One region of the Streptomyces sp. H51 genome, then DNA from elsewhere that is predicted to be linked to it. Evidence: riboswitches for the same ligand, from Rfam matches in the RefSeq annotation. Region 1 holds a riboswitch; each other region holds the start of a gene.

Region 1 (7,612 bases):
GTCGGAGCCCTGGTCGAACCCCTGACCGAAGCCCGGACCGAAGCCCTGGCCGAAGCCCGGACCGGAGTCCCGGCCGAGGCCCTCGGTGGCGTCGTCGCCCTTCCGGGCGTGCCCGGTCGTGCCGCCCTCGGTGATCTTCGCGCCCTTGGGGGGCGTGAAGTCGAAGGTGGACGCCGTCGGCGCGGCGAAGCTGACCTGGGTGAAGCCGGCGTCGACCACCGCGGCGCCGCCGCTCGCGGGCGTCAGCGTGAACTTCAGCGGCATCCCGGTCTTCGCGTCCACGGCGACGGTGATCTGCCCGACGGTCGAGCCGGACTGCTTCGGCTTGACGACCAGGCGGTAGGCGTCCCGGCCGGCGACCTGTGCGGTGCCCTCGACGGTCACCGAGGTCGTGTCGTCGACCGCCTTCAGGGCTTCCTCGGTGAGGTCCTTCGGCGTGGCGGGCAGGTCTTCCCGCCGCTGCTCGCGCGCCGCGCCGCCGGAACCGGAGCCCGGTGCGGAGTCGGTCGCGTGGTAGACCTCGTTCGACTTGCTGTCGTAGCCCCACACGTCCTTGCCGTTGCGGATGAGGCTGTACTCGGCCGCGTTCTCCAGCAGGGACAGCTTCTGCTTCTCGGGGCCGTCGGCCGCCACGCGCAGGGTGTGGGTGCCGGACGCCAGTTCGGGAAGCTTGGTGGACGGGTCCGCGGAGGAGCCGTCGCCACCGGACCCGGAGGCGCCGGAGGCCAGCGAGCTCTCCAGCCCGCCGAAGTCGGGCAGCCCCAGGTCCGTGCTGATCTTCACTGTGCCGGACAGCTGCTGGACGTCCGACTTCGCGATCTTCTCGATGAGTTGCTGCGCGCTGATCTTCGGCAGATCGGGGTCCCCGGAGTCGGCGAGCGCGGGGACGAGCCCGATGGTCGCCGCCGCCACCCCCACGACCGCGACCGGGACGACGTACCGCGCGGCCTTGCGCCGTCCCGCGCGCAGGTCGTCGGACTCCCCGGCGATCGTGCTGTCGTCGGATCCGTACGGTGCCATGTGTGCCTTACCTCCGTCGTCGGCGGCGGCTGCTCCACTCACGATTCACCCCGAGCCGCCATTCTCACCCGAATCGGTGAGGATTGGTGTTTTCCGTGGTCTCCATCTGACCAAATGACCCGTCAGGAAGCGTCAGACCGCGGAGCCAACTCCGAGTACGCCTGGGGTATGACACGAGAGGGCGGCACGTCCGCCTACCCGTAGGGGTCCGGCTCGGGGGCATGACGTACGCCATCCGCCGAACGATTCCGACATGGGGCGAATCAGGACCGACCGAACTTCACTCCCACGAGGGCGAATCCGGACCGGCCGGACTTCACTCCACCGAACCGGACGGAACCGGGCAGAACCAGGCCGTCGGGCGCGTCACCCGGCGCGGTGCACCACCGCGTCGCACAGCTGCACCAGCGCCGCCTTCGCGTCGCATTCCGGGAGCGGCGCGAGGGCCGCCCTGGCGTCCTCCGCGTACCGCACGGTGTCACGCCGCGCCTGCTCCAGCGCGGGATGCGCCCGCAGCCCCGCCAGCGCCCGGGCGTGCCGCGCGTCGTCGCTCAGGTCGGAGTCCAGCAGCTCGCACAGGGCGATGTCCTCGGCGAGCCCCAGCCGGGCCGCCCGCTCCCGCAGCCGCAGCACGGGCAGCGTCGCGACACCCTCCCGCAGGTCCGTGCCCGGGGTCTTGCCGGACTCGTGCGAGTCGGAGGCGATGTCCAGCACGTCGTCGGCCAGCTGGAAGGCGACGCCGAGCCGCTCCCCGTACTGGGTGAGCACGTCGACGACCGTCTCGTCGGCGCCGGACATCATCGCGCCGAACCGGCAGGACACGGCCACCAGCGACCCCGTCTTGCCGCCCAGGACGTCGAGGTAGTGCTCGACCGGGTCCCGGCCGTCCTGCGGGCCCGCGGTCTCCAGGATCTGCCCGGTGACCAGCCGCTCGAACGCCTCGGCCTGCACCCGGACCGCCTCGGGCCCCAGGTCGGCCAGGATGTGCGAGGCGCGGGCGAACAGGAAGTCGCCGGTGAGGACCGCCACCGAGTTGCCCCAGCGCGTGTTCGCGCTGTCCACGCCACGCCGCACCGCCGCCTCGTCCATGACGTCGTCGTGGTAGAGGGTCGCGAGGTGGGTCAGCTCCACGACCACGGCCGACGGCACGATCCCCGGCGCGTACGGGTCACCGAACCGGGCGGCGAGCATCACGAGGAGCGGGCGGAACCGCTTTCCGCCTGCCCGCACCAGGTGCTGGGCGGCCTCCGTGATGAAGGGGACCTCACTCTTGGTGGCTTCGAGCAGTCCCTCCTCGACAGCCGCCAATCCGGCCTGGACATCGGCTTCCAGAGCCTGGTCCCGCACGCTCAGCCCGAATGGCCCGACGACGGTCACGAGGGGTCTCCTGTCTGCTGGTGTCTGCTGGCGATCACACGGTTTGTCGATAGGTCGCTGCCCCCACTAAGTCAGCGTATCCGGTCGGCTTTCGATCACCCATGCCGCCCACCCGTCCAGCACGGGCGGTATCGGATCACGGCCGGTATGTTTTCGATCACCAGATATGAACAGACATTTACTGACTTACCCAATCGGCCGAGGATCGGCCGACAGGGGAAGCGTGCGCCGAGGATCGGCGGTCGGACGGCGTCCGCGCGGCGCCCACACCAGGGGCCTTCTGACGTGGGCACGCAAGACGATCCGGGCGGCACGGGAGGGCGCCGCCCACCCGGCGACCACCCGCCACCACCCGCCACCCGCCACCCGCTGGCCGCCGACGGCCGGCTGCCGGCTGCCGGCCGTCGGCTGCCGGCCGTCGGCCGAACCACCACGCACCCGACCACGCCCGGCGTGCCACCCGCGGGCCGTCCGTCGAACCGCCCCAGGCGCCCCCACAGGCCCCCACCGAGCCGCCCCTGGCCACCCCTGGCCGCCACCTGGCCGCCCGCCGACCCTCCACCGCGCCCACCGCCGGGCGGCAGTCCGCCCACATGGCGCCACCCCGACCCACGGGCGGCCCATTGCAACCGAGTTGGCCCCATTGACCGTTTTGCCGCACTTGTGAATGCCCGTGAGTTGGCTCACGCCCACCCCCGCACCGCCGCCCGCGCGCCACACCCTCACATCCCGTTCCCCGCCGCCCATTTGGCCCTTGGCTACTGCAAAGGATCAAGCACCCCATACACCCCGCATCAAGGTCAAAAAGCCCGGCATACGAAACGGCCACTTGTTCCGGACATGTGCTCTCGCATACGTTCCCGGCCTGTCGGGCGGACGCCGAATCCTGCCGCCGCCCGGGAACAGCCATCGACGAACTCACGCACGGCAGGAGCGGGGGAACCAGGTAAGTCGCCGGACCGGGCACCGTCCCGGGACGGCTGGGGGTGAAGTCGCGTCGCCGCAGGGCGAGGCGGCCGGGCATCTCCCGCCCGAACCCGACAGCTCACCTCGCAGGCGCCGGAGAGGAACCGTCATGTCTGCAGTCACCCGGCACCCCCGCGTCAGAAACTCCCGTCTCGTCCGCAAACTCGCCGTCGCCGGCACGGGCCTCGCCGTGCTCGCCCTGCCGCTCGTCGGCGCGACCGAGGCGTCCGCGGCCACCTCGACCACCGTCACCGCCGCCTCGCTGGGCTACCCCGACAACCTCGACGGCTGGATCCGGGCCTCCCTCAGCGTCATGGCACAGCACGGCATCCCGGGCTCGTACAACGGCATCTACCGCAACGTCATACGCGAGTCCTCGGGCAACCCGAGGGCGATCAACAACTGGGACTCGAACGCCGCCGCCGGCACCCCCTCCAAGGGCCTGCTGCAGGTCATCGACCCGACCTTCGCCGCCTACCACGTGCCCGGCACCTCGTACGACCCCTACGACCCGATCGCGAACATCACCGCCGCCTGCAACTACGCGGCCAAGCGCTACGGTTCGATCGACAACGTCTACGGCGCCTACTAGGCGCGGCTGTCAGGCCCCGGAGAACAGCCGCTCGAGGACGACGGCGATGCCGTCGTCCTCGTTCGACAGGGTGATCTCGTCGGCGACGGCGCGGAGTTCGGGGTGGGCGTTGGCCATGGCGACGCCGTGGGCGGCCCAGTCGAACATGGGGATGTCGTTGGGCATGTCCCCGAAGGCGATCGTCTGGTGCGGGCCCAGACCGAGGTGTTCGGCGGCCAGCGCGAGGCCGGTCGCCTTGGTGACCCCGCACGGCTGGAGCTCGACGGTGCCGGGTCCCGACATGGTGACCGTGGCGAGGGGACCGACCACCGCGCGCGCGGTCTCCGTCAACTCGTCGTCGCTCAGGCGGGGGTGACGCAGCAGCACCTTGCTGATCGGCGCGCTCCACAGATCGCCGCGCCGGCCGACCCGCACGGCGGGCAGGGTGGGGTGCGGCATGAGGTAGCCGGGCTCGATGAGCGTGAGCCCGTCGACGCCGTCCTGGTCGACGGCCGCGTACACCTCCCCCACCTCGGCCTCTATCTTCCCGAGCGCGGTCTCGGCCAGTTCCCTGTCCAGGGTGACGGACCACAGCAGGCGGTCCGCCGCGGCGTCGTAGACCTGCGCGCCCTGCGCGCACACCGCCAGCCCGCCACCGCCGAGGGCGTCCAGCAACGGCCGTACGCGCGGCGCCGGCCGGCCCGTGACGACGAGGTGCCGGGCGCCGGCCTCCGCCGCCCGCGCGAGCGCGGCGAGGGAACGGTCGGAGAGCGTGTCGTCGCTTCGGAGCAGGGTGCCGTCCAGGTCGGTGGCGACGAGTGCGTATGCGGTGGGTGCGGCCATGATCAGAGAATACGGTCGGGCGCCGCGCCTACTCACCGCGCCCGCACGGCGGTTGCGGAGCCCGCGCCGAACCCGGCACACCGCACCGGCTTCACCGCACCCGGCTCACCGCGCCCGCTTCACCGCGCCCGCTTCACCGGGGGCGGCTGTGGACAGGCCGAAGGGTCCGGCGCCGATGACTGCCGTCGGTTGGATCAGCCCGGAATCGACACCTCCGACACGACGAACCCCGACATTGCCGACTTGTTGGACACCGTCCAGGACAACTGCCCAAGACAGGCGACTCGGCCGTAACGTGTGGCCCGGCCACATGACGGTACGCGCGGCCCCATGACGGCACGCGACACATGGTGAGAGTGAGGCAGCACCCATGCCCCCCTTCGATGTCCCCGAGGGCGACCCCTTCGGCCCGCACAACCTTCCCTACGGCGTCTTCTCGCCCGAGGGATCCGCCGAACGGACCGTTGGCGTCCGCCTCGGCGACCACGTCCTCGACGCGGGCGCGGCGGCGGTGGCGCTCGGTTCCCCGTACGCCTCCCTGCTCGCGCGGCCCTCGCTGAACCCGCTCCTCGCCGCGGGCCGCACCGCCTGGTCGGACGTACGGCGCGCGCTGACGGCGTGGGTGACCGTGCCCGCCCACCGGGAGACGGTCGAACGGTTCCTGCACCCGCTGTCCGCGGTGACCCTGCACCTCCCCTTCGAGGTCGCCGACTACGTCGACTTCTACGCCTCCGAGAACCACGCCCGGAACGTCGGGCAGATCTTCCGCCCCGACGCCGCCGACTCGCTGACCCCCAACTGGAAGCACCTCCCGATCGGCTACCACGGCCGGTCCGGAACGGTGGTCGTCTCCGGCACGGACGTCGTCCGCCCGTCGGGGCAGCGCAAGGCCCCGAGCGACGCGGCGCCCGTCTTCGGACCGTCCGTCCGGCTGGACATCGAGGCCGAGGTCGGCTTCGTGGTGGGCGTGGAGTCGCGGATGGGCCGGCCGGTGGCCCTCGGCGACTTCCGCGACCACGTCTTCGGGCTGTGCCTGCTCAACGACTGGTCGGCGCGCGACATCCAGGCCTGGGAGTACGTCCCCCTCGGCCCGTTCCTCGGCAAGTCCTTCGCCACCTCGGTGTCGGCGTGGATCACCCCGCTGGAGGCGCTGGAGGAGGCCCGGCTGGCACCGCCCGAGCGCACGCACCCGCTGCTGCCCTACCTGGACGACTCCGGCTCCGTGGAGGAGCCGGGCGGCTACGACCTGAGGATCTCCGTCGCGATCAACGGTCACGTCGTCTCCGAGCCCCCCTTCTCCACCATGTACTGGACGGCCGCGCAGCAACTGGCGCACATGACCGTCAACGGGGCCTCGCTGCGGACCGGCGACCTGTACGGCTCCGGCACGGTGAGCGGGGCCGAGCCGTCGCAGCGCGGGTCGCTGCTGGAGCTGACCTGGAACGGGCGGGAACCGCTCGAACTCCCCGACGGCAAGCGGACGTTCCTGGAGGACGGGGACGTGGTGACGCTGTCGGCGTGGGCGCCCGGCCCCGGCGGGGTCCGGGTGGGCCTCGGCGAGGTGACGGGGAGGGTAGTGCCCCGGCGGTGATCCGGCGGGGCCGGGACGACGCGGCCCCGGGGTACGACGGCCCGGCGTGCCCCCGGGGCCGGGCCCGGGGTTGCGCCCGGGCCCGGTGAGACGGCCGGGCGGCGTGACCAGCCGCCCGAGAGCCGGGCAGCGCGACCCGGAGCCCGGAAGCCGGGCGGCGTGGCCGGGAGCGCGGTGGGGGCGGGACTGTGACGGTGTCGGCACGTGACGTAGTCGTCCGCTTCCTTCTCCTGACTCCCGCGTCCACCGCCGTCATACTGGCGGCTGGCGCGTCGTCCTTCGGGTCCGTACGCCGGTATCACCGCACCCCTCCTCCGACCCCCAGCGACCGGAGTTCGTGGCATGACCGTCTGTCTGCTCCTGCTGAGCGTCGTCGCCCTGACGGCCGCCGTGCCGGCGCCGCGTGCGCTGGTGCGCGCCGGGTGGCCCGACCGGGAGCCGGTGGTCGGGCTGTGGGTGTGGCAATGCCTGGTGGCCACGGTCCTGTTGTGCTGCCTGACGGCCCTGCTGCTGGGCGCCGCCGCCGTCTTCGGCACCGTGCGCGCCCAGCTCTTCGCGCCCGCGCCGGCCGCGGTCACCGCCGCCTACGACCTGTCCGCCGCCCCGCCCTGGGCCGCCGCTCTGACCCTGCTGCTGGCGTGCGGCGCCGCCTGGACGACCGCGATGCTCGCCCGGGAGCTCGTCGAGGCGCGCCGGCGCCGCGTCCGGGCCCGTGCGCACCTGCGCGAGCGGGCCCCCGAGCTGCCCGCCGGGCTGGGGAAGCCGGCCCGCGGTCCCCTGCTGGTGCTGGAGGACGAGTACCCGGACGCCTGGTGGATGCCGGGCAGCCCGCCCCAGCTGGTGGTCACCACCGGCGCACTGCACCGCCTCACCGACCACCAGCTCAACGCCGTCCTCACCCACGAGCGCGGTCACGCGCGCGCCCGCCACGACTGGCTGCTGCACCTGTCGACCGCGCTGGCGACCGGGTTCCCGCGGGTGCCGTTGTTCGCCCACTTCTGCGACCAGACGCACCGGCTGGTGGAGCTGGCCGCCGACGACACAGCCTCCCGCCGGTGGGGCCACCTCACGACCGCGCTGGCGCTGATCGAACTGAACCAGCACCGCGGCGTCCTGTCCTGCGCCTCCAGCCACCGCCTGCTCGGCGAGCGCGTCGACCGGCTCCTCGAGCCGCCGCCCCGGCTGGGCCGCCGGGACCGGGCGCTCACCACGACGGCGGCGGCGCTGGTGCCGCTGCTGCCGCT
Region 2 (7,612 bases), on a different contig from region 1:
TCCGACGCCGTCGGAGGCGGAGAATTCCACGCTGCGCCCTTTTCAGCAGCAGCTCACCGGCGAGAACCGGATCGCCGCGGAAGCGTGATGACGGAAAAACCGAATACGCCTCGCCCGGAACGCCTTTTGTGAGCACGTACCCGCGAAAGGAAGCAGCCGGTGTCGTGCTTTCACGGCGCTTGGCCGTGGAAGGCGAGCGGGGATATTTTCCGGTGCGACGATTCGCACGGCACAAAGGCGGTTGGCCTTGCGGACGATCATGACGGCCGGGGCCCGATGGGCGGCCGGCCTACCGGGGCGTCAGCGGCAGGGTCCGCATCCCGCACCGGGGCAGCGGGGAGACCCTGTCCGCGGGCCAGGAGGCGGTGAACCGGTCCCACGCGAAGATCCGCGCTCCGGCCGAGCTGGTCCCCGGCCGACGTTACCGCTCACCCGCGAGGTCGAGATCACCCCTGCTCGTCTCGACCACGCCCTGAGCACTCCGGGGACGGCGCCACGGACGGGCGATCGGACCGGACACCGCCCGCCACCACGCCTCCACCGGCAGCTTCCCCCTCGGCTCGAACGGCTCGCCCGGCCGCGGGAACGCCACCGCCTGGCCGGCCTCCTCGGCCGCGGCCAGCGTCCACTCCCCCGGCTCGGCCCAGGCGTGCGGGGCGAGGTTGAAGGTGCCCCAGTGGATCGGCAGCAGCACCCCGTCCGGGGCGCCGCCCTGGAGGTCCAGGTGGGCCCGCAGGCCCTCCTCGGGCGTCATGTGGATGTCCGGCCAGAACTCGCTGTACGCGCCGACCTGGATCATCGTGACGTCGAACGGGCCGTGCGCGGCGCCGATGTCCTTGAAGCCCTCGAAGTAGCCGGTGTCGCCGCTGTGGTAGATCCGGTGCTCCTCGCCGGCGACGGCCCAGGACGCCCACAGGGTGTGCTGGGTGTTGCGCAGGCCGCGGCCGCAGAAGTGGCGGGCCGGGGTGGCGGTGAGCGTGAGCCCGCCCACCCTCGTCTCCTCGTGCCAGTCCAGCTCGCGCAGCCGGGTCGCGGAGACGCCCCAGTGCTCCAGGTGGGCGCCGACGCCGAGCGGCACGGCGAACACGGTGTCCGTGTCCGCCAGCGCCTTGATCGTGGGCATGTCCAGGTGGTCGTAGTGGTCGTGCGAGACGACGACGACGTCGACCGGCCCGAGGGCGGCCAGCGGCAACGGCACCGGGTGCAGCCGCCGGGGACCGACGAAGGAGAACGGGGAGCAGCGCGCACCCCACACCGGGTCGAACAGCACCCGCCGGCCGTCGATCTCGGCGAGCACGCCGGAGTGGCCCATCCAGGTCACCCTGAGTCCGGTGGCGGGCGGCGCGGCGGTGTCGGCGAGGGTGGTGGGGTGCACCGGGACGGTGCCCCGGGGAGCGCGGCGGGGCCGTTCGTCCCGGTCGAAGAAGACCTTCGCGAAGTCGAGCGTCGAACCCGAGGGCCGGGTGCGCGCGACACCCCCGGGGTTCTGGAAGACGCCGTCCTTGAAGTGCGGTGATCTGCGGATGCGCGCGAGGCGCTCACCGCTCGGGTCCGCGCCGAAGGCCGCGGGCCGCAGCGCGCGGAGCCCGGAGCGCAGATGACGGGAACCGGACACGGGACCTCCAGGTCGGATCGGAGGCCTTCCATTATGGTCGGCCCCGCCGACGACGCCCGGTTCACCGGGCCCGGCGGGGGCTTTCCAAGGAAAGACCAAAGATGCGGCGGCCGGTACGGACCGGCCGCCGCCGGCGATGCCGTCTTCAGGACCGCGCCCCCGGCATGGGCACCGCCGTCCCGCTCACCCGGACGCGCGGGTCCCCGTCCCGCAGGTCGACCGTGAGCGTGGACGGCCGCCCCAGGTCATGGCCCTGATGGAGGGTGAGGCGGGCCTCGGGGGCGACCGCGCCGAGGGTGCGCAGGTAGGCGCCCAGCGCGGCGGCGGCCGCACCGGTGGCGGGGTCCTCCACCACACCGCCGACGGGGAACGGGTCGCGGACGTGGAAGACGTCCTCGCGCTCCCGCCAGACCAGTTGCAGAGTGGTCAGGTCCAGACGGTTCATCAGGGCGGTGAGGCGCTCGAAGTCGTAGTCCAGGGCGGCCAGTCGGGCGCGGCCGGCCGCCGCCAGCACCAGGTGCCGGGCGCCCGCGAAGGCGATGCGCGGCGGCAGCGCCGGGTCCAGGTCGGCGGCGGGCCAGTCCAGGGCGGCCAGGGCCTCGGCGACGTCGTCGGCGGCCGCGTCGGCGACGTACGGCTCGACGCTGGTCAGGGTCGCGCGCAGGGCGCCGGACGGCCCGGCCGCCACCGACACCGGGACGTCGCCGGCCTGCGTCACGAACAGCAGCTCGCCGGGCCCGGTCCGCTCGGCGAGGGCGACGGCGGCCGCGACCGTGGCGTGCCCGCAGAACGGCACCTCCGCCCTGGGGCTGAAGTACCGCACGGTGAAGACCCGTCCGGGGTCGGTGCCGGGCCGCTGTGGACCGGGGGTCAGGAACGCGGTCTCCGAGTAGCCGACCTCGGCGGCGACGGCGAGCATGGCGGCGTCGCCGAGACCGCTCGCGTCGAGGACGACCCCGGCCGGGTTGCCCCCGGCGGGGTCGTCGGAGAAGGCGGTGTAGTGCAGCACACCCGTCGCGGTGGCGTCGCTCGTCGTCATGTACGGGCAGAACACCGCCCGCCGACCGGCTGTTCCCGGCCGGCCGTACGGAATACGGGGTACCGAGTGACGGGGTACTGCGTACGGAGTCGCCGGTCGGCGGCGCGTGCCCGGGACGCGCCGGAGCGCCGGGTCAGGCGACCGACTCGATCCGCAGTTTGATGTCGTACGGGGACAGCATCCCCTTCGCCTGGACGTGGTCGCCGGACGACTCACCCCGCAGGCGCCGGCCGATCCAGGGCACCAGGTACTCGCGCGCCCACTGCACGTCGTCCCGCCGGATCTCGAGGGTGCCGCGCGGCGGGAGCGGCGGCCAGGCCTGCTCGGGGTCGGCCGGCACCTCCACGCCGAGGACCTGCCCGGCCCGCAGCGCCACCCGCGTGTGCCCCTCGGGTGAGAGGTGGAGCCGGTCGTGGTCCCAGGCCCGGCGGTCCTGGATGGACTTCAGGGACCACAGGTCCAGCACGGGACAGCCGTAGCGGTCGGCGATGGCCCGCACATGGCCGTTGTAGGTGGCGATCTTGCCGCGCAGGCGCTTGAGCACCGGCACGCCACGGGTGTCGAAGCCCGTCGTCACCATGACGGTGCCGACGGCCTCGGTGAGCCGTGCGACCGCCCGCTCGAAGCGTTCGGCGACCTCGTCGGGGTCGGTGCCGGGCCGGAGGATGTCGTTGCCACCCGCGCAGAAGGACACCAGGTCCGGGGCGAGTTCGACGGCCTGCGGGACCTGCTCGGCCACGATCTGGTCGAGCAGCCTGCCGCGCACGGCGAGGTTCGTGTACGTGAAGTCGCCCTCGGGCCGCCGGTCGGCGAGGAGCACCGCGAACCGGTCCGCCCAGCCGACGAACGCCCCGCCGGGACCCGGGTCGCCGACGCCCTCGGTGAAGCTGTCCCCCACCGCGACGTACGACCCGATCACTGATCTGCTGTCACTCTTCGAATCGTCTGCCACAGCAGGTCATGATTCACCGTTCAATGTGACCTACGCGACCGTAGGGAGGGCTTGACGAACGGTGAGATAAGCCACGCCTAAATTGTTCGCCAAACCCGGAATAAGCCGTCCTCGCGCCCGGCGACGGCCGAGGGCCGGACCCGGGGATCGGGGTCCGGCCCTCGGCGGCGTGCCGGGCGGTCGGGGAGCCGTCAGCCGACGGCGACGCCCTTGGAGCGGAGGTAGCCGACCGGGTCCACGTCGGAGCCGTAGTTCGGCGTGGTGCGGATCTCGAAGTGCAGGTGCGGGCCGGTCACGTTGCCGGTCGCGCCGGAGAGGCCGATCTGCTGGCCGGCGGTGACGGTCTGGCCGGCCGAGACGGAGAGCTGCGAGAGGTGTGCGTACTGGGCGTAGTAGCCGTCGGCCAGCTGGATGACGACCTGGTTGCCGTAGGCGCCGCCCCAGCCCGCGGAGACGACCGTGCCGGCGCCCACGGCCTTCAGCGAGGTGCCGGTCGGCACGACGAAGTCGATGCCGGTGTGGTAGCCGCTGGACCACATGCTGCCCGCGACGCGGTATCCGGTGCCGACGCCGGACCCGGCTACCGGGAGGGTGTAACCGCTGGAGGTGCCGGTGGACTCGGCGGCCTGGGTGACCGTCGCCTGCTGCGCGGAGGACGCGTCGGAGGAGGAGGACGGGGAGCCGGCGGAAGGCGCGGGAGCCGAAGAGGAGGACGAAGACGAAGAGGCCGACGAAGAGGCCGACGAAGACGGCGAAGAGGACGAAGGCGATGAAGACGACGAAGAGGACGACGAGGACGACGAGGAGGACGACGACTTGGTGGCGCCGCTCGTGGCCTTCTTGCCGATGACGAGCTTCAGGCCGGGGTGGATCAGCGACGGGTCGTCGCCGACGGCCTGGCGGTTGTCCGCGTACAGCTTCTTCCAGCCGCCGCGGACGCCCCGCTCCTCGGCGATCTTCGAGAGGCAGTCGCCCTCGCGCACCGAATAGGTCCGCACCCGCGCACTGTTCGCGGCCTTCCCCTTCGCGGCCTTCTTCCCCTCGGCCGCCGTCTTCTCGGCGCCGGAAAGGGACCGCACGGTCTTCTGCGAAACCGGCTGCCCGGTGTCGGCGTGGGCGCCGGTGGCCCCCAGCAGGGGGAGGGCGAGGGCGGCGCCGCCGGTTCCGGCGACGGCGATGGAGCGGGTGAAGCGCTGGGACTTGGGGCGGCGGTGCTTACCCTTCGCGGGCATGACGAATTCCTCTCCGGCGCCTGCGAGGTGAGCTGTCGGGTGCGGACTGGAGATGTCCGGCCGCGTTGTGGGCGCGACTTGACCCCAAGCCTGTTCCGGAGACCGGACAGGCGGTTCTACCTGTGGGTCCCCCGCTCCTGCCGTGCACGGGTGAGTGTGCGGGATTCCGGGCGGCGGCAGGATTCGGCGTCCGCCCGGATTGCGTGGCGAACGTAAGCGACCACGACACGAAGGGACAAGCAAGAGGTCGCGCCAGGCGCACGTTTCCCTTGATCCCTTACCGGAATCCGCGGTCACCCTCCGTCGATTCCGAGCCGGCTCCAGCAGCCAAATTCCTTGAAAAGCACCACGCATTACGTGAACATGACGGGCGACTCACGGTGACCGATATGACGATGCTCACGCGACCTCGCGCCAGCATTCCTCATTCCGGAGCGAGTTGGAATGAAATCCACCCAAAGCGCCAATTCGGACAGAAGACTCAGACAAGGGCGATGCGGCAGGGAAACACCTTCGGGACACATGAATCGTTTCGCGGCATTCGTGCACTCTCGCCACCGACTCGCCACGGAATCGCCATGGACTCCCAGGGGGCAGTCCGCACACCCCTGCTGAGCGGGGGTGTGCGTGTCGTATCGTCAAGGAGGTGCCCGTCGACGAGCAGCGCCGGCGGGGACGGCTGGGAGGAGCCCCCGTGACGCAGCAGATTCCGTCGACCGAGCCCGAGCTGGCAGGAGTCCGCAACTTCCGCGACGTGGGAGGCCTGCCGACGGTGGACGGACGACGGGTGCGCCACGGAGTGCTGTTCCGCAGCGGCCACCTCGCGCACGCCACCGCGGAGGACGCCGCCTTCCTCGCCTCGCTGGGGCTGCACACGGTCTTCGACTTCCGCAACGCGGCGGACCAGAAGCTGGAGGGCCCGGACGTCGAGCTGCCGGGCGTGCGCAATGTGAACCTGCCGCTGAGCGACCCGGCGGACGGCGCCGAGTTCTGGAAGATGGTCCGGCACGGAGACCTCGACCAGCTGCGCGAGATACTCGGGGGCGGCAAGGCGGCCGGCCGCATGATCGGCTCCTACCGCCTGCTCATCAAGGAGCGCACCGGCGAGCACACGCGCGTGCTGCGCGCGCTGGCCGAGGACAGCGTGCCCGCACTGATGCACTGCGCCGCGGGCAAGGACCGCGCGGGCCTGTCCGTCGCCGTGACGCTGCTCGCCGTGGGCGTGGAGCGGGATGCGATCTTCGCCGACTACCTGGAGTCGAACGCCAAGCACCGCCGCTACCGGGTGCAGCGCGGCGACAGCTCGGCCTCGGCCTACTCCCCCGAGGTCATGGAGCTGCTCAGCCCGCTGTTCGAGGCGCGCGAGGAGTACCTGGCGGCGGCCTTCGAGACCATCGAGGAGACGTGGGGCGGCGTCGAGCCCTACCTGGCGCAGGGACTCGGCGTCACTCCGGCGGTCCGGGAGCGGCTGCGCGAGCGCCTGCTCGACTGACGCCGCCGAGGACGCGGCGGGCTGCCGCCCAGGACGCGGCGGGCTACTTGGCGCCCACCGAGAACAGCAGGTAGATGAAGCCCGCGAAGAGGTGGCCCGCCGCGATGTAGATGATGAGGCGGATCCACAGGGAGCGCGGGAACTTCTCCTCGTAATTGCTCATGGCATGTCTCCGATGGTCGGGCCCAGGCACAGCGCGGCCGTGGGACTCTGCAACAGGGTGTGGACGAACAGCAGCTCGACCCCTTCGGGGTCCAGCGCCGCGATGCGGTGCGGCGTCAGCGAGTCGAAGTGCGCGCTGTCGCCGGGACCGAGCCGGTGTGTGGCGTCCCCGAGGCGCAGCCACAGCCGCCCCGTGAGGACGTACAGCCACTCCTCCCCGGGATGCACGCGCACGATGTCGCCCTGGGTGCCGTACGGCGCGTGGACCCGCAGGGCCTGCATGCCCCGGCCGGAGGCGCCGGCCTGCCAGTAGGTCCAGCCACCCGCGGCGGTGGGTTCCATGTCGACGGCGCGCACCACGGCGTTACGGTCGGCGACCGTCTCGCCGAGCAGCTCGGAGACCGTCGTACCGTAGATGCGGGCGAGCCCGAGGAGGACCGGCAGCGAGGGCTGCCGCTGCCCGGTCTCCAGCCGGGAGAGGTGGGCCGGGGACAGTCCGGCCGCGCGGGCCGCGGCCTCCAGGGTGAGGGAGGCGCGGCGGCGCAGGGCGCGGAGCTGCGGCGCGACGGCGGGCAGATCTGCCACCGGTCCCGCCGGCTGCTCGAACTCGGCTTCCGGGGAGCTCATACCCCCATTGAGCCGCAGCTTTACCTCTGGGGCAAATTTCTTGCCTCAGAGGCAAAGAGTGCTCGGCCGGTGGCAGGGACTGCTCGACCGGCGGCCGGGCTAGCGGTTGGCGACGGCCTGTTTGATCAACGTCTTGCCGAAGTCCCACATCAGCCCGCCTCCATTGTGCGCCTCGTCCATCACCTCCGTGAAGGCGGCCACGAACCGGTCCACCTCCGGCTCGCCGATGATCAGCGGCGGGATCAGCTTGATGACCTCCAGGTGGTCGCCGGAGACCTGGGTGAGGACGCGGTGGCGCTGCAGCAGCGGAACGACGACCATCTGCGCGAACAGCCCCTTGCGGGCGGCCTGCAGCATGGCCCACCGGCTGCGCAGCTTCAGCGACCTGGGCCGGCCGAACTCGATGCCGATCATCAGCCCGCGGCCGCGGACGTCGGCGAGCAGCTCGTACTTGTCGGTCAGCGCCGCGAGCCGGGACCTCAGGCGGTCGCCC
Region 3 (7,612 bases), on a different contig from region 1:
GGGCCGAGGCCGCGGTCCGAAGGTCACTCCGGGAAGGGTCGGACGCCCCCTCCTGGCACGCTCCCCGGTGTGGGAAACTGGTCTAGACAACCCTGAGAATCGAAGGGCAGCATCACATGGCTGAGCGCCGCGTCAACATCGGCTGGGCAGAGGGCCTCCACGCCCGCCCCGCCTCCATCTTCGTCCGAGCCGCCGCGGCCACCGGCGTCCCGGTCACGATCGCCAAGGCCGACGGCGACCCCGTCAACGCGGCGTCCATGCTGGCCGTCCTGAGTCTGGGCGCCGAGGGCGGCCAGGAGGTCGTCCTCGCCTCCGACGCCGACGGGGCCGACGTCGCCCTCGACCGGCTGGCGAAGCTGGTCTCCGAGGGCCTCGAGGAACTCCCCGAGACCGTCTGACCCCCGCCAGGACCACACGGAGCCGCGTCACCCCGCAGGGGGCGGCGCGGCTTCGTCGTGGGGCGGGGGCCGATTCGCCGTAGCGCGGGGCGGGAGCGGCTTCGTCGTGGGACGGGGCGGGTACGGGCGGCGCCGCCGTGGCACAGGACGGGCCGGGGCGGTTCCACCATCCCCCGCCGGTGTGCGGCTGTGCCGCCCTCTCCCCCGAGCCGGGTGCGTGCGACTCGCCGGCTCGCGGACCGAGCGCGGGCGGTCCCGGGCAGTCCCGGGCGTGGTGCGAGCGTGGTGCGGGCCGGATCCGGGCGGCTTCGCCGCGGAACGGGCGGGTGCCCCTGGCGTGGGGCGGGCGCGCGTGAAGTCGGCGGGTCCGTGGAATTGTCGTTCACGGGCCGGAGGCCGGACGCAATGGCGGGTGATCGGATGGCGGCTGATCGGATGGCGGTATTCGTCACGCGGACATGCGGAAGGCGCGCGGGCGGGAATTCACGGCGCGCACGGAAAAGGGCAGCAGAAATAGAGCCCGGCTGAATATCTGCTCTTTGTATACGGCGCGCATGTTAATACCGCAGGCCAGACATGTTTACGGGATGTTGCGAGTTCCTCACACGGTCGGCGCGGTCCGCCCCGCCGCCGAAGCGCAGCCGGTGCGCGGTGGTGGAGCGCTCGGTGTGCAGCGCCGTGACCGCCCGCGCGCGCTCACCGTCGCCGCGTGCCACCGCGTCGACGATCGCCCCGTGCTCCGCCCAGGACTCCATCGGGTCGGCCGGCGCGTCCACGGCGTACATCCAGGAGATCTTCTGGCGCAGCTGGGTCAGCATCGAGGTCAGCGCGGGGCTGCGGGAGGCCTGGGCGAGCGTCTCGTGGAACCAGCCGCCCAGCGAGCGCAGGTCGTCGCTGTTGCCCCTCCTGGCGCGCTCCTGACCCAGCCTGACCAGGCCGCGCAGCACCTTCAGGTGGGCCTCGGTGCGCCGCTGGGCGGCCCGCGCGGCGCCCAGCGGCTCCAGCAGCACGCGCATCTCCAGCAGGTCGGCGGCCTCCTGCTCGGTCGGCTCGGCGACGCACGCGCCCGCGTGCCGCCGGGTCACCACGAAGCCCTCCGCCTCCAGCGTGCGCAGGGCCTCGCGGACGGGGACGCGGGAGACGCCGTAGCGGCGGGCGAGGACTTCCTCGGTGAGCCGGCCGCCGCGCTCGTGGACACCCGCGACGATGTCGTCCCGAATGGCCGTGCACACCGAGTGCGCGGGAATGCGCATGACCGACCTCCGCATTAATCCCCGTGAAACGTCGACGATTGACGTGTGTTCAGTGACTCTAATGCAATGGGCCGGAATTTCCGACGGCGGGCCGGAATCCAGGGATATTTTTTGGTCAACGGGCCGGACGGCCGGGGAGACGGAACGCCGAAAGCCCCGGCCGGTGGGCCGGGGCTCGGGTCGGAGCGGAGTTGCGGCGGACCGGTGATCCGTCCTCAGAGGTTCACGCCGTGCCTGCGCAGGTAGGCGAGCGGGTCGACGTCCGAGCCGTACTCGGGGGTGGTGCGGACCTCGAAGTGCAGGTGGGGTCCGGTCACGTTGCCGGTGGCGCCGGACAGGCCGATCCGCTGTCCCGGGGCCACCGTCTGGCCCACCGAGACGGCGATGGACGACAGGTGGCCGTACTGGGTGTACATGCCGTCGGCCATCCTGATCACGACCTGGTTGCCGTACGCCCCGCCCCAGCCGGCCTCGACGACCGTGCCGGCTCCGGCGGCGTGCACCGCCGTGCCGCTCGCGGCGTGGAAGTCGATTCCCGTGTGGCTGCCGGAGGACCACACGGAGCCGCCGGTGCGGTAGCCGGTGGAGACGTACGAGTGCGCGATCGGCGACGTGAACGCGTTGAGGCGCTCGCGCTCGGCCTCGCGGGCGGCGCGCGCCTTGGCCTCGCGCTCCTGCGCGGCCAGCGCGGCGGCCTTCTCGCGCGCGGCCCGCTCGGCGGCCTTCTCGATCGCGGCGTCCTCGGCGGCCTGCTGCTGGGCCTCCGCCTGGGCGTCGATCTTCTCGGCGACCGCGTCGCCGAGGCTGACGACGGGGAGCAGGCCGGTCCGCTCGACCGTGTTGTCGGCGGCGAGCGCCGGGGCGGCCAGAGCGCCGACGACACCGGTGGTCGCGAGGGTCGCCATGCCCGCCGCGCGCGCGGTGGTGCTCCTGAGACGGCTGGGGCGGCGGTGCTTGCCGGTGGCGCAGGTGAACGCCATGTGTGTGGCTGGTCCTTTCCTTCCCTCTCGCCTGCCGGGTTAGCTGACGGGTTCGGAGCAGGAAGGTCTCCTACGGGCCCCCTCGCCGCGGCGCGGGCGTCCGATTCACCCCAGGGACGTGGGTCCCCGGCTCCCCTGGCTCGCGCCGTACGGGGACTCGGCGATGGCTGTCCGGTGCCGCGGGTGCGGCGCACTGCCTGACGAACAGCCCGGAAGACGCTAAACGGGCCGCCTCTCCATCCCCAAACGGAAGACCGCTTTTGTAGCGCATGCCACAGGGCAGACGGGCAGCCTCCGCCTCAATTCGGGCACAAGAGCGCCCCGGTGACCCGTCGGTCACCGGGGCCCCCGCCCGCGGGTGCGGCTACTCGGCGGGCACGACGGTCACTTCGCCGATGCCGAGGGCCTCGACGGGCTCCTTGATCCGGGACGCGTCACCGACGAGGACGGTCACCAGGCGGTCCACCGGGAACGCGCTCACGGCCGCCGCCGTGGCCTCCACGGTGCCGGTCTCGGCGAGCCGCCGGTACAGCGTCGCCTGGAAGTCGTCCGGCAGGTGCTGCTCGACCTGGTCGGCCAGCGTGCTCGCCACGGCGGCCGCGGTCTCGTACTTCAGCGGCGCGACGCCGACGAGGTTCTGCACGGCGACGTCACGCTCCGCGTCGGTCAGGCCCTCCGCCGCCAGGGTGCGCAGCACCGTCCACAGGTCGTGCAGCGCGGGGCCGGTGTTCGGGGTGTCCACGGAGCCGCTGATGGCGAGCATCGCGGCGCCCGAACCGTCCGGCGCGGACCGCAGCACCTGGGCGAAGGCGCGCACGCCGTAGGTGTAGCCCTTCTCCTCCCGCAGCACGCGGTCCAGGCGGGAGGTGAGGGTGCCGCCCAGGCAGTAGGTGCCGAGCACCTGCGCGGGCCACACACGGTCGTGCCGGTCGGGTCCGACCCGGCCGATGAGCAGCTGGGTCTGGACGGCGCCGGGACGGTCGACGATGACGACGCGGCCGGTGTCGTCGGCGATCACCGGCGGCACCGGGCGCGGCTCGGCCGCCGGGCCGGTCCAGGAGCCGAGGGTGTCGCCGAGCAGGGCGTCGAGGTCGATGCCGGTGAGGTCGCCGACGACCACGGCGGTGGCGGTCACGGGGCGGACGTGCTTCTCGTAGAAGGCGCGTACGGCCGCGGAGTCGATGTCGGAGACGGTGTCCTCGGTGCCCTGGCGCGGGCGCGACATCCGCGAGTCCGCCGCGAAGAGTTCCTTCGACAGTTCCTTGGCGGCGCGCCGGGCGGGGCTGGCCAGCTCGTGCGGGATCTCGTCGAGGCGGTTGCGCACCAGCCGCTCGACCTCGCTGTCGGCGAAGGCGGGCGCCCGCAGGGCGTCGGCCACCAGACCGAGCGCCTTGGCCAGGCGGGAGACCGGCACCTCCAGGCTCAGGCGGACGCCGGGGTGGTCGGCGTGCGCGTCGAGGGTGGCGCCGCAGCGCTCCAGCTCGGCGGCGAACTCCTCGGCGGAGTGCTTGTCGGTGCCCTCGGAGAAGGCGCGGGCCATGATCGTGGCGACGCCGTCGAAGCCGGCCGGCTCGGCGTCCAGGGGGGCGTCCAGGAGCACCTCCACGGCGACGACCTGCTGGCCGGGGCGGTGGCAGTGCAGCACCGTCAGCCCGTTGTCGAGCGTGCCGCGCTCGGGGGCCGGGAACGCCCAGGGCCTGGCCTCGCCCGCGCGGGGCCGGGGGTGGAACTCCATCGTGGCGAGCTCGGTCACTTGGCCGCCTCCTCGTTGACGTCGGTGCCTTCCACGGTGGCCTCGGCCTCCGGGTCCTCGGGCGGGTCCGCGGCCTCCGCGACCTCGGCGGCGACGGGCTCGTAGACGAGCACCGCGCGGTTGTCGGGGCGCAGGCGCGCCCTGGCGGCGTCCCGCACCTCCTCGGCCGTCACGTCGAGCACGCGCCGCACGGCGGTCAGGGCGAGCTGCGGGTCGCCGAAGAGGACGGCGTACCGGCACAGTTCGTCGGCGCGGCCGGCGACCGTGCCGAGCCGGTCCAGCCACTCGCGCTCCAACTGGGCCTGGGCGCGCTCCATCTCCTCGGCCGTAGGGCCCTCCTCGGCGAACCGGGCGAGCTCCTCGTCGATGGCGGCCTCGATGACCGGCACCTCGACGTCGCCGGAGGTCTTCACGTCGAGCCAGCCCAGGGAGGGCGCCCCGGCGAGCCGCAGCAGGCCGAAGCCGGCCGCGACGGCCGTACGGTCGCGCCGGACGAGGCGGTTGTACAGGCGGGAGGACTCGCCGCCGCCGAGGACGGTGAGCGCCAGGTCGGCGGCGTCGCACTCGCGCGTGCCGTCGTGCGGCAGCCGGTAGGCCGCCATCAGGGCGCGGGCCGGCACCTCCTCCTCGACGACCTCGCGCAGCTGCTCGCCGATGACGTCGGGCAGCGTGCCGTCGCGGGGCGCGGGCTTGCCGTCGTGTGCCGGGATGGATCCGAAGTACTTCTCGATCCAGGCGAGCGTCTGCTCGGGGTCGATGTCGCCGACGACCGACAGGACGGCGTTGTTCGGCGCGTAGTAGGTGCGGAAGAACGCGCGCGCGTCCTCCAGGGTCGCCGCGTCCAGGTCGGCCATCGAGCCGATCGGGGTGTGGTGGTAGGGGTGGCCGTCCGGGTAGGCCATGCCGGTCAGCTTCTCGAAGGCGGTGCCGTAGGGCACGTTGTCGTAGCGCTGGCGGCGCTCGTTCTTGACGACGTCCCGCTGGTTCTCCATGGACTCCTCGTCCAGGGCGGCGAGCAGGGAGCCCATGCGGTCGGCCTCCAGCCAGAGGGCGAGCTCCAGCTGGTGGGCGGGCATGGTCTCGAAGTAGTTGGTGCGCTCGAAGCTCGTGGTGCCGTTGAGCGAGCCGCCGGCGCCCTGCACCAGCTCGAAGTGGCCGTTGCCCCGCACCTGCGCCGAGCCCTGGAACATCAGGTGCTCGAAGAGGTGAGCCAGGCCGGTACGGCCCTTGACCTCGTGGCGCGAGCCGACGTCGTACCAGAGGCACACCGCCGCGACCGGGGTCAGGTGGTCCTCGGAGAGCACCACGCGCAGCCCGTTGGCCAGGCGGTGCTCGGTCGCTGTCAGGCCCCCGGAGCCTGCCTGGTCTGTGGCCGTGTGACCCATGGGCATGTACGTCCCTTCGATCGCGGATGCGGTGCCTGCATCGCGGTTTTCCTGCCGGTCCTGCCACTGTATGCAAGCGGGCGGAGCCGGGGCGAAGTTCCCGGACGGCGTACGCCCACAGCGGATCGCGTTAGCCTGCGGGCAGCCGCGTCGGCGCGGCACGGGGTGTCGGCCGGACCGCCGGCACCGGGTCCCGGCGCAGGCTGTCAGTGCCGCGGTCCACAATGGTCCGCGTCAGATCCCGTCAAACGCTCCAGCACGAGTGAGCCGCAGGGGCGGCTACGCGCAGCCCCGCAAGCGAGCGACAGATACCAGGAGGAGCCGGCAGCGATGGCCCGCCGCAGCACGAAGACCCCGCCGCCCGACGACGCGTTCGAGGAGCGGATCCTCGACATCGACGTTGTCGACGAGATGCAGGGCTCCTTCCTCGAGTACGCGTACTCGGTCATCTATTCCCGGGCCCTGCCGGACGCCCGGGACGGCCTGAAGCCGGTGCACCGCCGCATCGTCTACCAGATGAACGAGATGGGCCTGCGCCCCGACCGCGGCTATGTGAAGTGCGCCCGCGTGGTGGGCGAGGTCATGGGCAAGCTGCACCCGCACGGCGACGCGTCGATCTACGACGCGCTGGTGCGCATGGCCCAGCCCTTCTCCATGCGCGTTCCGCTGGTCGACGGCCACGGCAACTTCGGCTCGCTGGGCAACGACGACCCGCCGGCCGCCATGCGGTACACGGAGTGCCGTCAGGCCGCGGCGACCAGCCTGATGACCGAGTCGATCGACGAGGACACCGTCGACTTCGCGCCCAACTACGACGGCCAGGAGCAGGAACCGGTCGCACTCCCGGCCGCCTTCCCGAACCTGCTGGTCAACGGCTCCTCGGGCATCGCGGTCGGCATGGCGACGAACATGCCGCCGCACAACCTGTCCGAGGTCGTCGCGGCCGCCCGCCACCTGATCCGCTATCCGAACGCGGATCTGGACACCCTGATGAAGCACGTCCCCGGCCCCGACCTGCCCACCGGCGGGCGCATCGTCGGCCTCTCCGGCATCCGGGACGCCTACGAGACGGGCCGCGGCACGTTCAAGATCCGGGCGACGGTGTCCATCGAGACCGTCACCGCGCGCCGCAAGGGCCTGGTCGTCACCGAACTGCCCTTCACGGTCGGCCCGGAGAAGGTGATCGCCAAGATCAAGGACCTGGTCGGCTCGAAGAAGATCCAGGGCATCGCCGACGTCAAGGACCTCACCGACCGTGAGCACGGCCTGCGCCTGGTCATCGAGATCAAGAACGGCTTCGTGCCGGAGGCCGTCCTGGAGCAGCTGTACAAGCTGACGCCGATGGAGGAGTCCTTCGGCATCAACAACGTGGCCCTGGTGGACGGACAGCCGCTGACCCTGGGCCTCAAGGAACTGCTGGAGGTCTACCTCGACCACCGCTTCGAGGTCGTGCGGCGCCGCAGCGAGTTCCGGCGCAGCAAGCGGCGCGACCGCCTGCACCTGGTGGAGGGCCTGCTGACGGCGCTCGTCGACATCGACGAGGTCATCCGCCTGATCCGCTCCAGCGAGAACAGCGCGCAGGCGAAGGAGCGCCTGATGGAGCGCTTCTCCCTGTCGGACGTCCAGACCCAGTACATCCTGGACACCCCGCTGCGCCGCCTGACCAAGTACGACCGCATCGAGCTGGAGGCCGAGAAGGACCGGCTGAACGCGGAGATCGCGGAGCTGACCCGGATCCTGGAGTCGGACGCGGAGCTGCGCAAGCTGGTCTCCTCCGAACTGGCGCAGGTGGCGAAGAAGTTCGGCACCGAGCGGCGTACGGTCCTGCTGGAGTCCGCGGGCA
Region 4 (7,612 bases), on a different contig from region 1:
TCGGGCATGCGGGCCTCCGGGGCCGGGGTGGACGGCGCGGACGGGTGCTCTGCTTCCGTGCTCGCGGTTGCACGGGAGGTGTGCTTCAGATTTGAAGCAGATCCGCTGAGGGGACCCTACTCCATGCTTTAAATTTGAATCAACAGCTTTGCGGTGCGGCTCACGACCACGTGGTGCGGCTCACGAACAAGCGGCGCGGCTCACGAACAAGCGGCGCGGCTCAGGAGCAAGGGGAGGAGCGGCGGCGCCACGGGACCTCGTCGGGGGCCGGCCGGGGGGCGTCCTGGCCCTCCAGCGCCCGCGCGATCCCCGTGCAGATGTCCTCCAGCTGTCCCACCTGCTCCTCGGTGAGGTGGTCGAAGAGGGACGCGCGCACCGTCTCGACGTGGCCGGGAGCCGTGCGTTCCAGCACCGCCATGCCCTCGTCGGTCAGTGCGGCGATGCTGCTCCGCTTGTCCCACCTGCAGTTCTCGCGCCGCAGCAGGCCGTCCTTCTCCAGCCGGGTCACCGCGTACGTCAGACGGCTGCGGGTGATCTTCGTCTTCTCCGCGAGGTCGGTCATGCGCAGCCTGTGCTCCGGCGCATCGGAAAGATTCGCGAGGATGGAGTAGTACAGGTGCGGCATGCCGGCGTCCTGCTGGAGCTGCCGGTCGAGCGCGTCCTCCAGGAGGTGCGTCGCCGCGAGGTAAGCGCGCCAGGCGCGCTGCTCGTCCGGGGTGAGCCAGCGGGGTGTCATGCCACCAGTGTAAGTTTGTTTCAAACTTGAACCAGGACCGCCCGCCTCCGAGAGTGAGCGCGCTCGATGCCGCATCCCTACGTCCTGCTGTCCGCCGCCGTCTCCCTGGACGGCTACCTCGACGACACCGGCCCCGAGCGGCTCCTGCTCTCCGGCCCGGCGGACTTCGACCGGGTCGACGAGGTACGTGCTTCCGTCGACGCGATCCTGGTCGGTGCCGGGACGATCCGGGCCGACAACCCGCGGCTGCTGGTCAACTCGGAGCGTCGCCGCGCCGACCGGGTGGCCGCGGGCCGGTCCGCCTACCCGCTCAAGGTCACCGTCAGCGCGTCGGGGGAACTCGATCCGGCGGCGCGGTTCTGGCACACGGGCGGCGAGAAGGTCCTCTACACGACGGACCAGGGCGCCGAGCGGGCCCGCGCGCTGGGGCTCGCCGCCGACATCGTCGCGCTGGGCGACGACGTCGGCTGGCGGCCGCTGCTGCGGCACCTGCACGACGTCCGGGGGGTGCGCCGTCTCATGGTGGAGGGCGGGGGGCTCGTGCACACCCAGCTGCTCCAGCAGGGGCTCGCCGACGAACTGCAGCTCGCGCTGGCGCCGCTGTTCGTGGGCGACCCCGCCGCGCCGCGGCTGTTCGGTCCGGGGGCGTACCAGGGCGGGCGGCTGCGGCTGCTGGAGACGCGGCGGATCGAGGACGTCGTCCTCATGCGGTACGAGCCGACGGCCCCCGGGACCGGGGAGGTCGCCGTGGCCGCCGACCGTCACTGGCTCGCCCTCGCGTGCGAGCTGGCGGCGCTGTGTCCGCCGTCGCGGACGGCGTTCAGCGTGGGGGCGGTGGTGGTGGCCGGTGACGGTACGGAGCTGGCCCGGGGGTACTCCCGGGAGGGGGACGATCCTGTGGTGCACGCGGAGGAGGCGGCTCTGGCGAAACTGGATCCCGCCGATCCCCGGCTCGCCGGCGCCACGGTCTACAGCAGCCTCGAGCCGTGCGCCCGGCGCGCGTCCCGGCCCAAACCGTGCGCGCGGCTGATCCTCGATGCGGGGGTACGGCGGGTGGTGACGGCGTGGCGGGAACCCGACACGTTCGTCGAAAGCGCCGACGGCAGCGGGCTGTTGGCGGGGGAGGGGGCCGACGTGGTCGTGCTGCCGGAGTACGCGGAGCGGGCCCAGGCGCCCAATCGGCATCTGGTGGGGTAGCGGCGGCCCGCGGTGGCGTTGGGGGTGCCTGCGGCGGCCTGTGGCGGTTCGGTGGGGGACCGCGTAGCGCTGGCGGTGGGGGGTGGGTCCCGCCCGTACGCGGCCGACGGCGCGCGGCGCGGAGAAGCGCGTGTGCTTGCCGTCCTGCGCATGGCGTACACTGGTGACACACCGACGCGGGGTGGAGCAGCTCGGTAGCTCGCTGGGCTCATAACCCAGAGGTCGCAGGTTCAAATCCTGTCCCCGCTACTCAAGGCCGACGGCCGGGATCTTCAAAGGTCCCGGCCGTCGGTGTTTTCGTGCGGTCGGTGACTGTCGGTGATGGGTCGGCCGCCGTGCGCAGTGTGGTCCCCGGGTTGCGCGAGGGGTGAACTCGCCCGTTTTTAGGCGGTCATGGGGATGTACGTCCGATGCGGATTCGTTAATGATCAAGCGGAACGGCTTGGAAACGAGCCCCTGCGTCTATTAACGTTCGATAACGCAGCGCGGTCGTCCCAGCCGTCACAAGAGGCGGCTCCGTGCGCACGCGCCGAATCCCGCAAGGGAACCGGGGAACCACCACTCTGGGGTGAATCGCGCGAATACCGCCGTGGGATCACGGTGGATACACGCGCGTAGGAGACCTTCCTGCTCCGAACCCGTCAGCTAACCCGGTAGGCGAGAAGGAAGGAAAGGAGCACGCCCACGTGGCGTCCAACCGGCCTGCCCCGACAGCCCCGTTCCAGCCGAGTGACACCTTCGGCTACGGCAGCTACCGCACCGACGAGGGCCCGTGGGAGGCATGGAACCCCACAGAGGATTCCGTCCGCCCCGTACGCGGCCGGCACCGCGTCTCCAAGCAGCGAGGCGGGGGACTCGCCCGCAGCTCCACGGTCCTGGGCGTCGGTGTCATAGCCGCCGTCGGCGCGGGCGGCATGGCCAGCGCCAACACCGGCAAGCCGCCGGTGTCCATCTCCATGCCCGACCTGCCCTCGGTCGGCTCGCTGATCTCCGACGACGAGCCCGAGCCGCAGGGCTCCGCCACTCCGCTCAGCAGCGTCGGCGTGACCTCCGCGGAGAACACCAAGGACGCCGGCGAGGCGCTGCGCGACCGCATCATGGCGCAGGCCGAGTCGCAGCAGGTCCAGGTCGAGACCAAGACGCAGCGGGCCACCGAGGCCGCCCTCGCCAAGCAGGTCGCCGACGCGGCCGAGCAGGCCGAGAAGGCGGCCGCCGCCAAGGCCGCCGCCGCGAAGGAGAAGGCGGAGGCGGAGGCCAAGAGGAAGGCCGAGGCCGCGCGCCTCGCCGAGCTGGCCAAGCAGTACACGCTGCCGACCTCCTCGTACACCATCACCTCGACCTTCGGTCAGGCCGGCTCCATGTGGTCCTCCGGCTACCACACCGGCCTCGACTTCGCCGCCCCGACCGGCACGCTCATCAAGGCCGTCCACAGCGGGACCATCACCGAGGCCGGCTGGGCGGGGTCGTACGGCTACCGCACGATCCTGACCCTGGACGACGGCACCGAGCTGTGGTTCTGCCACCAGTCGTCGATCAGCGTGAGCGTGGGTCAGAAGGTCAGCACCGGTGACGTCATCGGGCGCGTGGGCGCCACCGGGAACGTGACCGGCCCGCACCTGCACCTCGAGGTTCACGCGGGCGGGCAGGCCAGCGGCATCGACCCGATGGCCTGGCTGCGCGGCAAGGGACTCAACCCCTGATCTCTCCCTGATCCCCGGCGGTCCTGACGGCAAACCCCCCGACGTCAGGACTGCCGGTCAGGCGTGCCCGGGAACTCCGGGAACACCGCCGGCGGAGCGTCGGCGACCGGCGACGACGCGGCGGATGCGCGTGCCAGGGCCCGCGCCGCCGGGAAGATCCGAACGACAGGGCCTAGGAGCGGTACGGGTTGTACGCGGGGTTCGCGGGATGCCCGTACGCCGGCCAGGGCGCTGCGACGACCGGCACCGGGGGAGCCGTCACCCGGGCCGCGTGGTCCAGGGCCGGCCGCGCGATCTCGCGCCGCCACCACAGCTCGGCCAGCAACTCCCGTTCCCGTACGACGAAGTCGGCGTCCGCGCGTCCGCGCCGTCCCCGGTGCCGCAGGAACGCCAGCGACGTCGCGTACGCCTCGTACTCGGCCACCGTCCGCCCGGCCGGCTTGCCGAAGCGGTGTCGGGCGTAGTCGCGGGCCGTCCGCCGCGCCCGCATGGAACCGAGCGCGTACGGCTCGGCCGGCGTCAGCCAGCCGGCGAGGACGTACGGCGGCAGTTCCTCGCGCACGGTCCGCAGTTCGCGCTGCCGCGTCCAGATGACCAGCCACGTCAGCAGCCCGAACGCGGGCACCATGAAGGCCGCGTACACCGCGAAGAACCCGAACTCGCCGAACGTCGCCGAGCCGTTCCACAGTGCGTGCATGCCCATGGCGAGCAGCAGCCCGGAGAGCGGGACGAGCACTCGCCGGACGTGCTGCCGTTCCGCCGAGAGGGCGGCCACGCCGAACCCGATGCCGGTCAGGACGGTGAACAGGGGGTGCGCGAACGGCGACATGACGACGCGGACGAAGAAGGTCGCCGCGGTGACGGAGGCGATGCCGCTGTCGCCGGTGAGCCGGTCGGTGCCGAAGGCGGTGCCGAGGTAGAGGATGTTCTCGGTGAACGCGAAGCCGGTGGCGGTGATCCCGGCTATGACCACCCCGTCGACGATGCCCGTGAAGTCCCGTCTGCGGAAAAGGAACACCAGCAGCACGGCCGCGGCCTTCGCGGACTCCTCGACGACCGGCGCTATGACCGTCGCGCCGAGGGTGTCCGCGCTCGCCGGGTCCGCGGTCGACGTCGCTATCCATCGGGTCGCGAAGCTGTTGGCGACGATCGCTATCAGCGCCGCCGCGCAGGCGCCCCACGCGAAGGCGAACACCAGGTTGCGCCACGGGCCGGGGGCGACCCGGTCGAGCCAGCGGAAGGCGGCCACCAGGAGCGGAACCGGCAGCACGGCGAGGCCCAGCCCGACCAGGAACCCCTCGGTGCCGGTCTGTTCGCGCACCAGGGCGAGGATGACGAGCCCGGAGAGCGCGAGCAGGGTGCTGAGCGCGCCGTAGCGCACCCACTTGCGCTGCCACCAGTGCGCGTGCCTGGCCAGGCCGCCGGCCAGGCCGCCTGCGTGCGGCGGATGCGTCGGGTACGGGGGGAAGGTGGCCACGGCATCGACCCTAACGAGGCGGTGCGCCGCCCGCGACGGTGCGGAACGCGTCCGGCGCGCTTCAGGCGCCGGTGGGGGGCTGGGGGTGGTGCTGCTGCACGCGGCGGAACAGCAGGTCGTTCACGACATGTCCCTTGTCCAGTCCCTGTCCCTCGAAACGGGTCAGCGGCCGGAAGTCGGGGCGCGGCGCGAAACCGCCGCCGGGCCGGGTGTTCTCGAACCCGGGATGAGCGGTGAGCACCTTGAGCATCTGCTCGGCGTACGGCTCCCAGTCGGTCGCGCAGTGCACGATGCCGCCGGGTCTGATGCGGGACGCGGCGAGATCCAGGAACTCGGGCTGGATCAGGCGCCGTTTGTGGTGCCGCTTCTTGGGCCAGGGGTCGGGGAAGTAGACGCGCAGGCCGTCGAGGGAGTCGGGGAGGAGCATCTCGCGCAGCAGGATGATCGCGTCCCCGTTGCCGACCCGGACGTTGGACAGGCCGGCCTGGTCGGCGAGGTTGAGCAGATTGCCCTGGCCCGGGGTGTGCACGTCGACGGCGAGGATGTTGGTCCCCGGGTCGGCGGCGGCCATCCGCGCGGTGGCCTCGCCCATGCCGAACCCGATCTCCAGCACCACCGGGCCGGAGTTGCCGAACAGCTCGGCGAGGTCGATCACCCGCTGCCCGTCGATGTCCAGTCCCCACTTGGGCCACAGCCGCTGCAACGCGTCCGCCTGCCCCGCGGTCACCCTGCTGCGCCGGGGCTGGAAACTCCGGATGCGCCGTTCGAAGTGCGACCCGGCGGGATCGGCCTGCGGCCCGTCCGGGAACCGGGGCTCCCCCTTGCCCCGGGCACGCGGGAAGGACGCGCCCGCACCGGGGGCGGGGGCGGGGGCGAGGTGCTCGCCGGGCACCGGGGCGGCCGGAGCGGCGGGGCGGGGGGTCTCGGGGGCGTTGCGGGAGTCAGACACAGTGCGGTCGATTTTACGTGCGCGGTTCGGGGTGGTGGGCGCGTGCTTCGGCCGGGGGCGGTGAGGGCGGGGTTCCGGTCGGGGGCGCGTGGTCGTCCGGCGGTGGTGGGTGGGGGTCCGGGCGGGGGACTGACCGGCTGTGGTCTTCTGCCGCCGTGCGGTCGCGGGTCGCGGGTCGCGGGTCGCGGGTCGCGGGCGTACGGCAGCCGGTCGGCCGGTGGCGGTGTCCGGGTCCGGGGCGGGCTCAGTCGCCGCCCAGTGCGGCCAGTGCCCTGCGGGCCACCTCCCGGCCGATCGGGAGTGACGCCGTGGCCGCGGGGGAGGGGGCGTTCAGGACGTGGATGGCGCGCGGGCCCTCGTGGATCAGGAAGTCGTCCACCAGCGTCCCGTCCCGCAGCACCGCCTGCGCCCGCACCCCCGCCGCCGTGGGCACCAGGTCGTCCTCCGTCACGGCCGGCAGCAGTCTGCGGACCGCCGCCGTGAACGCCCGCTTGGACACCGACCGGCGCAGCTCGCCCGCCCCGTAGCGCCAGTGCGCGCGGGCCATCCGCCAGGACCCCGGCCACGCCAGCGTCCCCGCCACCTCCCGCGGGCGTACGACGCCCCAGCCGTATCCCTCGCGGGCCAGCGCCGGCACCGCGTTCGGTCCGACGTGGACGCCGGAGTCGATCCCGCGGGTGAGGTGCACCCCGAGGAACGGGAACGCCGGATCCGGCACCGGGTACACCAGTCCCCGCACCAGCTCGGGCCGCGCCAGCTCGTAGTACTCCCCGCGGAAGGGCACGATCCGTACGTCCGGTTCGTCCCCGGTGAGCCGCGCCACCTCGTCGCAGTACAGGCCGGCGCAGTTCACCAGCACGCGCGCCCGTACGACGTCGCCGGCCCGGGTCCGCACGGCGACGCCCCGCTCCGGGCGCCGGTCGATCCGCTCCACCTGGGCGCCGTAGCGGATCTCCGCGCCCGAGGCGTGGGCCAGCTGCCGGGCCACGCCGACGAAGTCGCACACCCCGGTCGTGCCGACGTGAATGGCCGCCAGGCCCCGCACCTCCGGCTCGTACTCCGCGATCTGCGCCGCGCCCAGTTCCCGCACCGGGATGCCGTTCTCCCGGCCGCGCTGGACGAGTGCGTGCAGCCGGGGCAGCTCCGCCCGCTCCGTGGCGACGATCAGCTTGCCGGTGACGGCGTGCGTGATGCCGTACTCGGCGCAGAACTTGACCATCTCGGCGGCGCCCCGCACCGCGTACCGGGCCTTCAGCGACCCGGGGCGGTAGTAGATCCCGCTGTGGATGACGCCGCTGTTGCGCCCCGTCTGGTGCCGGGCCGGGCCCGGCTCCTTCTCCAGCACCGTCACGCGCGTGCCCGGCGCGGCACGCGTGATCGCGAACGCGGTCGACAAGCCGACGATCCCGCCGCCGATGACGAGCACGTCGCAGTCGTAGACCCGCCCGGTCCGCACCTGGCACCACCTCCCGCATCCGATAGTGCACTGCGCCACTGACAGTGCCTTCAAACGCGCTGCCCGGCAAACGCGGTGCCTTCTCGAGTACGGTGCC

What was found. A riboswitch is a leader RNA that binds a small molecule or an ion and turns the genes downstream of it on or off. The one in region 1 is predicted to bind cyclic di-AMP.
Positions count from the first base shown of each region.
Region 2: another riboswitch for cyclic di-AMP. It lies ahead of VKA29_RS13635 (LysM peptidoglycan-binding domain-containing M23 family metallopeptidase); the one in region 1 lies ahead of VKA29_RS16070 (transglycosylase SLT domain-containing protein).
Region 3: another riboswitch for cyclic di-AMP. It lies ahead of VKA29_RS10910 (M23 family metallopeptidase); the one in region 1 lies ahead of VKA29_RS16070 (transglycosylase SLT domain-containing protein).
Region 4: another riboswitch for cyclic di-AMP. It lies ahead of VKA29_RS00215 (M23 family metallopeptidase); the one in region 1 lies ahead of VKA29_RS16070 (transglycosylase SLT domain-containing protein).

Region 1 covers NZ_JAYMHD010000050.1:7,984-15,595, forward strand. Annotated here, with positions in the region: gene VKA29_RS16060 (DUF2092 domain-containing protein) at 1-1,020, opposite strand, end outside; gene VKA29_RS16065 (polyprenyl synthetase family protein) at 1,387-2,397, opposite strand; cyclic di-AMP (ydaO/yuaA leader) riboswitch at 3,298-3,471, shown strand; gene VKA29_RS16070 (transglycosylase SLT domain-containing protein) at 3,473-3,955, shown strand; gene VKA29_RS16075 (HAD family hydrolase) at 3,965-4,777, opposite strand; gene fahA (fumarylacetoacetase) at 5,148-6,368, shown strand; gene VKA29_RS16085 (M56 family metallopeptidase) at 6,711-7,612, shown strand, end outside.
Region 2 covers NZ_JAYMHD010000048.1:3,220-10,831, reverse strand. Annotated here, with positions in the region: partial or broken gene VKA29_RS13655 (IS5/IS1182 family transposase) at 291-404, shown strand; gene VKA29_RS13650 (MBL fold metallo-hydrolase) at 422-1,615, opposite strand; gene VKA29_RS13645 (PhzF family phenazine biosynthesis isomerase) at 1,761-2,654, opposite strand; gene VKA29_RS13640 (SGNH/GDSL hydrolase family protein) at 2,788-3,573, opposite strand; gene VKA29_RS13635 (LysM peptidoglycan-binding domain-containing M23 family metallopeptidase) at 3,798-4,838, opposite strand; cyclic di-AMP (ydaO/yuaA leader) riboswitch at 4,843-5,021, opposite strand; gene VKA29_RS13630 (tyrosine-protein phosphatase) at 5,533-6,330, shown strand; gene VKA29_RS13625 (DUF6126 family protein) at 6,374-6,493, opposite strand; gene VKA29_RS13620 (helix-turn-helix domain-containing protein) at 6,490-7,119, opposite strand; gene VKA29_RS13615 (aspartate aminotransferase family protein) at 7,219-7,612, opposite strand, start outside.
Region 3 covers NZ_JAYMHD010000038.1:76,169-83,780, reverse strand. Annotated here, with positions in the region: gene VKA29_RS10920 (HPr family phosphocarrier protein) at 117-398, shown strand; gene VKA29_RS10915 (GntR family transcriptional regulator) at 956-1,651, opposite strand; gene VKA29_RS10910 (M23 family metallopeptidase) at 1,867-2,631, opposite strand; cyclic di-AMP (ydaO/yuaA leader) riboswitch at 2,645-2,804, opposite strand; gene VKA29_RS10905 (pitrilysin family protein) at 2,996-4,384, opposite strand; gene VKA29_RS10900 (M16 family metallopeptidase) at 4,381-5,769, opposite strand; gene VKA29_RS10895 (DNA topoisomerase IV subunit A) at 6,100-7,612, shown strand, end outside.
Region 4 covers NZ_JAYMHD010000005.1:11,551-19,162, reverse strand. Annotated here, with positions in the region: gene VKA29_RS00235 (GTP cyclohydrolase II) at 1-8, opposite strand, end outside; gene VKA29_RS00230 (MarR family winged helix-turn-helix transcriptional regulator) at 221-736, opposite strand; gene VKA29_RS00225 (dihydrofolate reductase family protein) at 803-1,933, shown strand; tRNA gene VKA29_RS00220 (tRNA-Met) at 2,109-2,182, shown strand; cyclic di-AMP (ydaO/yuaA leader) riboswitch at 2,451-2,608, shown strand; gene VKA29_RS00215 (M23 family metallopeptidase) at 2,620-3,633, shown strand; gene VKA29_RS00210 (PrsW family intramembrane metalloprotease) at 3,806-5,110, opposite strand; gene trmB (tRNA (guanosine(46)-N7)-methyltransferase TrmB) at 5,172-6,059, opposite strand; gene lhgO (L-2-hydroxyglutarate oxidase) at 6,304-7,515, opposite strand.